DNA from 2 places in the Cupriavidus sp. 09_S30 genome. Region 2 is predicted to be linked to the other one. Evidence: riboswitches for the same ligand, from Rfam matches in the RefSeq annotation. Region 2 holds a riboswitch; the other holds the start of a gene.
What was found. A riboswitch is a leader RNA that binds a small molecule or an ion and turns the genes downstream of it on or off. The one in region 2 is predicted to bind glycine.
Positions count from the first base shown of each region.

Region 1: another riboswitch for glycine. It lies ahead of gcvT (glycine cleavage system aminomethyltransferase GcvT); the one in region 2 lies ahead of AC1Z3O_RS28585 (D-amino acid dehydrogenase).

Region 1 covers NZ_JBXOWI010000001.1:4,181,994-4,186,159, forward strand. Annotated here, with positions in the region: gene gcvP (aminomethyl-transferring glycine dehydrogenase) at 1-722, opposite strand, end outside; gene gcvH (glycine cleavage system protein GcvH) at 813-1,193, opposite strand; gene gcvT (glycine cleavage system aminomethyltransferase GcvT) at 1,283-2,410, opposite strand; glycine riboswitch at 2,497-2,634, opposite strand; glycine riboswitch at 2,656-2,744, opposite strand; gene AC1Z3O_RS19450 (glycine zipper 2TM domain-containing protein) at 2,841-3,044, opposite strand; gene AC1Z3O_RS19455 (UvrD-helicase domain-containing protein) at 3,407-4,166, shown strand, end outside.
Region 2 covers NZ_JBXOWI010000002.1:1,869,165-1,873,330, reverse strand. Annotated here, with positions in the region: gene AC1Z3O_RS28600 (M20/M25/M40 family metallo-hydrolase) at 1-88, shown strand, start outside; gene AC1Z3O_RS28595 (PaaI family thioesterase) at 143-619, opposite strand; gene AC1Z3O_RS28590 (MarR family winged helix-turn-helix transcriptional regulator) at 680-1,138, shown strand; gene AC1Z3O_RS28585 (D-amino acid dehydrogenase) at 1,180-2,487, opposite strand; glycine riboswitch at 2,537-2,663, opposite strand; gene AC1Z3O_RS28580 (LysR family transcriptional regulator) at 2,833-3,699, opposite strand; gene AC1Z3O_RS28575 (putative bifunctional diguanylate cyclase/phosphodiesterase) at 4,040-4,166, shown strand, end outside.

The DNA of each region.
Region 1 (4,166 bases), on a different contig from region 2:
TCGTTGACGTCACCGTTGACGCCGGGATATTGCAGCAGCACGCCGAAGGCATGGGCGCCGGCGGCGTCGGCGGCGGGACCGACCTTGACTTCGATGCCGAGCGGCTTGGCACGCGTGCGTACCACTTCCAGCGTCTGCGGCAGCACGTCGTCGGCCACGTAGAAGGTGTTGGAGGCGTGCTTGTTGACGCGCTGCAGCAGCGTCATCGCCTCGGCGGCCGCGGTGCCTTCATCGAGCATCGAGGCATTGGCGATGTCCAGGCCGGTCAGGTCGGTGATCATCTGCTGGAAGTTGAGAATCGCTTCCAGGCGGCCTTGCGAGATCTCGGGCTGGTAGGGTGTGTAGGCGGTGTACCAGGCCGGGTTTTCGAAGATGTTGCGCAGCACCACGCCAGGGGTGTGCGTGCCGTAGTAGCCCTGGCCGATGAAGCTCTTGCACACCCTGTTCTTGCCGGCGATGGCGCGCAGCTTGGCCAGCGCCGCTTCCTCGCTCAGCGGCTCGGTGAATTCGCCCAGCGGCAGGCCGTCGCGGCGGCGAATGGCGGCGGGGATCACGGCGTCGATCAGCGCGGCGCGGCTGTCGTAGCCGAGCACCTTCAGCATGTGTTGCTGTTCGGCGGCGTCTGGGCCGATATGGCGGCCGGCGAAGGCGTCGCGCGCCTCCAGTTCGGCCAGCGTGGGCCGTGTGGTATTGGCGGCGTTCATGGGCAGCGGGGCGTTCATGGCAGGAATCTCGTGGGCGCGGCGCCGGTGGTCGGCCGGCCGCCGCGCGGTCTTTCGGTCTCGGGCGGCCCGCTCGCGGGCCGCTAGGCGTCAGGCGCCGACGCTGGCCTTGTAGGCATCGGCCGACATCAGGCCGTTGACGTCGTCCGCATTGGCCGGCTTCAGCTTGAACAGCCAGGCCTCGAAGGCGTTGGCGTTGACGCTTTCCGGCGCGGCGCTGGCGGCCTCGTTGACGGCGATCACTTCGCCGGCCACCGGCGCGTAGATGTCGGAGGCGGCCTTGACCGACTCGACCACGGCCAGCGCATCGCCGGCGCCGACCGCGCGGCCCACCTCGGGCAGCTCCAGGAAGACGATGTCGCCCAGCGCGTCCTGCGCGTGGTCGGTGATGCCGATGGTCAGCGTGCCGTCGGCTTCGACGCGCACCCACTCATGCGACTCGGTGTACTTGAGGTCGGGGGGGAAGTTCATGCGGATTCTCCAGATTCGGATTGTTCTATTTGCGTCCGCCGGCGTGCGGGTGCCGACCGCCGGCGGACGCGCTGTGACCGTTGCGAGCGTCAGCTCACGAGTGCCTTGCCATTGCGCACAAACGGCAGTTTAACCACAGTCGCGGCCAGCTTGCGGCCGCGGATCTCCACTTCGACGTTCTCGCCGATCTGCGTGCCCAGCGGCAGGCGGGCGAAGGCGATGGACTGGGACAGGGTCGGGCTGAAGGTGCCGCTGGTGGTTTCGCCGTTGCCGGCGGCGGTGATGACCGTCTGGTGCGCACGCAGCACGCCGCCCTTGTCACGCAGGATCAGGCCGGCGAAGGCGGACTTCTGGCCGGCGGCCAGCAGCGCGGCCTTGCCGGTGAAGTCGCGTTCGCTTTGCAGGTCCACGGTCCAGGCCAGGCCGGCGTCCAGCGGCGAGGTGTGGAGATCCATGTCCTGGCCGTACAGGTTCATGCCGGCCTCCAGGCGCAGCGTGTCGCGCGCGCCCAGACCGGCCGGGCGCACGCCGGCCGCGTCCAGCTTTTCCCAGACCGCGGCGACGTTCTCGGCCGGCACCACCAGCTCGAAGCCGTCCTCGCCGGTGTAGCCGGTACGTGCCACCATGATCTCGCCGACGGCCGGGTCCTGCACCGTGATGGCATTGAAGGGCTTGAGCGCATCGCTAGGCTGGGTGCTGGGGAAGGTGCTCCACACCTTGGCGCGCGCGTTCGGGCCCTGCACGGCAACGATGGCCAGCGGCTGCACGCCGGCGGGCGCGTTGTCGGTGCGGCGCGGCGTGATGGTGACACCGCTGCCGGTGGCCGCATTGCGGGCCTGGATCCATTCGATGTCGGTGGGCGCGGTGCTGGCGTTGACCACCAGGCGGAAACGGTCTTCGGCGAAGAAGTAGACGATCAGGTCGTCGATCACGCCGCCCTTTTCGTCGAGCATGCAGGAGTACAGCGCCTTGCCCGGCGTCTGCAGCTTGTCGACATTATTGGCCAGCAGGCCGCGCAGGAAGGCGCGCACATTGGCGCCGGCGAGGTCGACCACGCACATATGGGAGACGTCGAACATGCCGGCGTCGCTGCGCACGGCGTGGTGTTCCTCGATCTGGGAGCCGTAGTTGACCGGCATGTCCCAGCCGCCGAAGTCGACCATGCGGGCGCCGAGGGCGCGGTGGATGGCATTGAGGGGCGTGGCCTGGAGCGTCATGGGATGGATCTCTTCGGTTGCGAAAACGAAAAAAGGGCCATCCGCCGCATGGCTCGCGCGCGTTGCGCTGCGAATCCGCTGCGGCGGATGACCCCTCTGTCCTCGATACCTGAGAGATTACAAGGCGGTTCCTGGCGGAACCGGACCCTGTGCGCCCCTTCGGTGGACACGCTCACCGTCATTCATGCGAACGATGGCGGGTGTCGCTCTCCAGAGTACGGCGTGCATCGTGTGCATACTGCGCGCCGATCCGACCAGTCCATGGTGCCTGAGAGTTTTCGGGTGATACCCCTTCGGCGGCGCGATCTCTCGCGCGCTCTCCCGGCCGGATGCGCGAAATTTACGGGAGGCCCCTGGCTTTGTCAACGCGCTCTTTATCGACACGCTGCAGCCTGGCCGGGGCGGAGATCCATTGCCCTTGTTGCCCCTGTTAATGGCCCCTGTGGTTGCTCGGGGTGGTCACGTTGCCGATGACACCGCCCACGGCCGCGCCGCCGACCGTGCCCAGCGCATCGCCGCCGGTCAGCACTGCGCCGCCCACGGCGCCGACGCCGGCGCCGATGACGGTGTTACGCTGCTTCGGCGTCATATCCGCGCAGCCGACGAGCGCCACCAGCGCAGCCCCGACCAGCATCGCCCGTCCCCCGGTCTGAAGGAAATGCCTTTGCGTCCGCATGCTGCTTCCCCCTTTGTGTCTGACATGCCATTCCGGGCACGTACGACTTACTCGGCCATACTGATTAGAGGGTGAAGGCGGCGCGATTCTCCGGCACTTACGCAAAGTTACATCGATCAGACAAGGATCAGACCGGCAAAGTGGCGCGCAGGCAGGCCGGCGACGCGGCCGCCGCGTGTTAACATCGACCGCTTCGATCGACCGGATCGACCGCTTCGGCGGCCGCGCCCCGCATTGCGTATCCGTCACGCTCCGCTGCCTGCGGCCGCGCCCGGCGCGCCCTTCCGTACCCACTCCACTGCCACGCCGCCTTCCCGCGCATGACCCACGGACTCAATCCCGCCCAATCCGAAGCCGTCCGCTACCTCGACGGCCCCTGCCTGGTGCTGGCCGGCGCCGGCTCCGGCAAGACGCGGGTGATCACGCAGAAGATCGCCCACCTGATCGAAGACAAGGGCTTCGAGCCCCGCCACATCGCCGCGGTCACCTTCACCAACAAGGCCGCCAAGGAGATGCAGGAGCGCATCGGCAAGCTGATGGAAGGCAAGACCACGCGCGAGGGCAAGCGCATCCCGCTCAAGCAGCTCACCGTGTGTACCTTCCACTCGCTGGGCGTGCAGATCCTGCGCGCGGAAGCCGAGCACGTCGGCCTGAAGCCGCAGTTCTCGATCATGGATTCCGATGACTGCTTCGGGCTGGTGCAGGAGCAGCTCGCCACCACGGACAAGAAGCTGATCCGCAGCGTGCAGAGCACGATTTCCCTGTGGAAGAACGGCATGGTCGATCCCGAGGCGGCCATCGCCCAGGCCGCCGATGCCGACGAGCACCAGGCAGCGCTGGTCTACCGCAACTACGTGGCCACGCTCAATGCCTACCAGGCGGTGGATTTCGATGACCTGATCCGGCTGCCCGCCGAGCTGTTCGCGCGCGACGAGGCCGTGCGGCTAAAGTGGCAGAACCGCCTGCGTTACTTCCTCGTCGACGAGTACCAGGACACCAATGCCTGCCAGTACCAGCTGCTGAAGCTGCTGGCCGGCGGCTCCCACCTGCGCGCGCCGGCCTTCACCGCGGTGGGCGACG
Region 2 (4,166 bases):
CGCGCACGGCCCGAACGAGTTCCTGCACGTGCCCTACGCGAAGAAACTGACAGCCGCGGTGGCGCAGGTGATCGCGGTGGCGCCATAAGGACGGCGCAGCGCCTGTGATACCGCCGGCGCAGGGCGTGCATGCGCCCCGCCTCTAGCGGCGCGGCTGCAGCACCAGCAGTGTCGAGGTGCCGTGGGCCAGGATGCGGCCGTCGGCCGCCAGCACACGGGCCTCGGCGGTGATGATCTGCCGCCCCTGGTTGATCACCTTCCCCTCGGCGCGCACGCGGCCGGCGTCGGGCAGGATCGGCCGGGAGAAATTGCCCTTGGTCTCGACCGTGGTGTAAGCCGAACCGGCCGGCAGCAGGGAATGCGCGGCGCATCCCGTCGCACTGTCGATCAGGGTCAGCGCCCAGCCGCCGTGCACCGTGCCGAGCGGATTGAGCAGGTGTGGTGTCGGCTCGCCTTCGAAGACGGCGAAGCCGTCGCCGACCTCGGCCAGCCAGAAGCCCAGCACTTCCGTGATCGGTGGCTGCGGCAGGCTGCCGTCCACGATTGCCTGCAGCACGGCCTTGCCGCTCATGTCGGCGATCTGGGCCGGGTCGGCCAGGCCATAGCGATGCGATGTCATGTGTCTCCTCTCAGTGGAATATATGTAGATGCAATGATTGTATCTGCATATACTAGTGGCATGGAGAAACGAAGACAAGCCCCAAGAACCCTGCGCACCGATGCGCACTCGGCGCTCGACGCCGATCTGGGCGGGCTCGCGCGCATGGTGGCGCGGCGCATCACGGCTGAGCTGGATTCGGCCTTGTCGCCCTCCGGCTTGTCCAGCACGCAGTTCAGCCTGATGTGCCTGATCGCATCCGCGCCGGACGACACCCTGGCCGCACTGGCCCAGCGTGCCGGGCTGAACCAGTCGACCATGTCGCGCAATGTGGACCAGCTCGCCAGCGCGGGCTTGGCCGAGGTCGTGACCTCCGAATCCGACCGGCGCCGGCGCGCCGTCTGGCTGACCGAGACGGGTGCGTTCCGCCTCAAGCAGGCGCTTGCGCTATGGGCACTGGCGAACCGCGCGCTGGTGGCGCGGCTCGGGCCCGGGCTGCCGAAGCTGTTTGCCGAGACCGCGGCTGCGCTTGGCGAATAGGCGCGCAGCGGGCACCGTCTGCCGGTGCCGGCACGAGCCCATCAGTGCGCCGCCGAGCGCGGCGCGGCGGCGGCCCCGGTGCGCGCCCGGGGTACCTCGCCGGTGAAGGCGAAGTCCACCTCCGGCGCGCGCCCGCCGATGATGTCGGCGATGGCCCGGCCCGAGCCGCAGCCGTGGGTCCAGCCCAGCGTGCCGTGTCCCGTGTTCAGGTAGAGCCCCGGCACGCCGCTGGCGCCGATATACGGGACGTTGCCGGGCGTGGCAGGGCGCAGGCCGGTCCAGTAGCGCGCCAGTTCGGGCCGGCTCATGCCGGGGAAGATCTCCAGCGTGCGCCGCACGATGGCCTCGCAGCGCAGCGGGTTGAGTTCCATCGCATAGCCGTTCAGTTCCGCCGTGCCGGCAATGCGCAGGCGGTCGCCGAAGCGGGAGAACACCAGCTTGTATTCGTCGTCGGTGAGGCTCACGCTGGGCGCGCACGAGGGGTCCAGCACCGGCAGCGTGGCCGAGTAACCCTTGGCCGGGTAGATGTCCAGCTTGACGCCGAGCGGGCGTGCCAGCAGCGGGCTGAAGCTGCCCAGGGCGAGCACGTAGGCGTCGGCGCTTTCCAGCTGGTAGGCGCCGCTTTCGTCAGCATATTCCACCGCGCGCATGCCGCCGCCGTCGGCGTGCAGGCGCTGCACGCGCACGCCATAGCGGAAGCGCACGCCGCGCGCCTCGCATTGCGCCGCCAGCGCGGTGGTGAAGCGGTGCACGTCGCCCGATTCATCCTCGCTGGTGAAGGTGGCGCCGGCCAGCCGCGGCGCGATCGCAGCCAGCGCCGGTTCGATGCGTACCACCTCGTCGGTGCCGATCACCTGGCGCTCGCAGCCCAGCTCGCGCATGACGCGGGCCGGCTCGATGGCGGCGTCGAATTCCTTCTGGCTGGTATAGAAATGCAGGATGCCGCGCGTCAGGTGGTCGTACTCGATGCCGGTCTCGGCGCGCAGCGCCTGCAGGCTGGCGCGGCTGTAGGTGCCCAGGTTCAGCAGTTGGATCATATTGTGGGTGGAGCGCCGCGCCGAGCATTCGCGCAGGAACTTCAGGCCCCAGGACCATTGCGCCGGGTCGGCGCGCAGGCGGAACAGCAGCGGGGCGTCTTCGCGGCCCAGCCAGCGCAGCATCTTCCACGGTGCGGCAGGGTTGGCCCAGGGCTCGGCATGGCTGACCGAGATCTGGCCGCCGTTGCCGAAGCTGGTCTCGCGCGCCGCGCCAGCGTTGCGCTCCAGCACCACCACGTCGTGGCCCGCTTTGGCGAGATACCAGGCCGAGGCCACGCCGATCACGCCTGCACCCATCACGATGACTTTCATTTCTCTGGCTCCAGGAAAGCAAAAAGGGGCAGGCGCGCCGTCTGGCACGTCTGCCCCCACTGTCCTTTTGCCTGAGAGATTCGCCTGGTCCACCCGGACGTCGGCTTGCCCCTTCGGCGGCCGCCAACCCTGGCGGGTTTGCAACCCGGGGCGCGGCGCTCTCCAGTTCGTTTGGTGTCCAGTCTTCTGTACCTGAGCGTTTCGGGGATACGCCTTCGGCAGGGACGGGCCAGGCTGCTGGCCGTTTTGTCCCGTTCTCCTGGAAAGCGCACCATAGCATGTACCGCGCCGGTGCGGCAAGTGCGGCAAATGCCGCTTGCAGACGGCGGGTGGCCGCTGCCGGCGCTACTGGAGACTCATATTCCAGTGGCGGGATCCCGCGGTGAGCGCAGCCAGGAAGGCCTGGCGCTCGGGCAAGCAGTGGCCGGCGCCGGCAGCGACGACGATGTCGAGCGGTTCGATGTCGGCCAGCCCGTCGAGGGGGCCGAGGGTCCTCAGCGCGCTGCCCGCTGCCTGTATCGGAACCGCGCCCACCGCGATGCCGGCGCTGATGCCCGCGAGCATGCCCGCCAATGAATTGCTCTCGTGGACGCAGAGGTAGCGGACCCGGGTGTGCTGCAGCGCGTCCAGCACATGGGTGCGGGCGGTGCTGCCGGGCTCGAACAAGGCAATGGGCACCGGTCTGCGCAACCAGATCTCGGACGCCGAGCCGTGCACGGCCCAGCGCAGCGCCTGCTTGCAGAGAAGCTCGCCGTCCATATGCCTGCCGCGCACGCCGATCGCCACATCGATGCGCCCGTCCTTCAATCGTTTCGCGAGTTGCGCCGTGGGCGCGGAGAAGAGATCGACGCAGACATCCGGCCGAGCGTTGGTGAAGTCGCGCAAGGCGTCGACCAGCAGCGGCATGTAGATTTCGGGAGCGCCTACGCGCAAGCGGGTCTTGGCCCGGTGGCGCATCGCACCCCAGGCCTCGGCCTCCAGCGAGATCATTTCCTTGGCATAGGCGTAGAGCGCTTCGCCGGCGCTGGTAAGCGCCGATTGGCGCGCCCCGCGCACGAACAGCTTGGCCTCGGCGATGTCCTCGAGCTGTCGCATCTGCATACTGACCGCGGCCTGCGTCTTGTGCGTGGCGCGCGCCGCCAGGGTGAAGCTCTGGTGCTCCGCGGCCGCGATAAACACGCGCAACTGCTCGATGGTGGGTCTGCGTCCCATAAGGAAAACTACTGCCTCCGCATCAATTTATCTTGCTTTACATGCCGCGCGACTATACACATACTGGCTGCGCCCCGGGTTGAGTTAAGTCAAAGGCAGGAGTGCGGGAGTCCTGTTTTCGGGGTGCATGTGCTCCGGACAAAAGAGTCGGGCACATTGCAGAATAGTTTAAAAAATAATGTTGAGTATCGCCTGAATTTCGTCGGATTTTTATTGTAGAAATTCAAATGCTTTGCTCTGGGTTGTTCAGAATAAATACCACGCCCGCCACTAGAGCGGGCTTCCGGATCCGATTTGCGCGGCAGACCGGTCCGGCTTCAGTGACGGGGAAAAGGCGGCGATGCAGCTCAAGTGTGCCGGCGAAGCGGGGTGGGGCGGTACAGCGTGCTTGGACGACAATCTGTCGATCTATGCATTCGCCATGGAACAGGCAGGCGATTCGATTGTCATCACGGAGTCAAATGGCC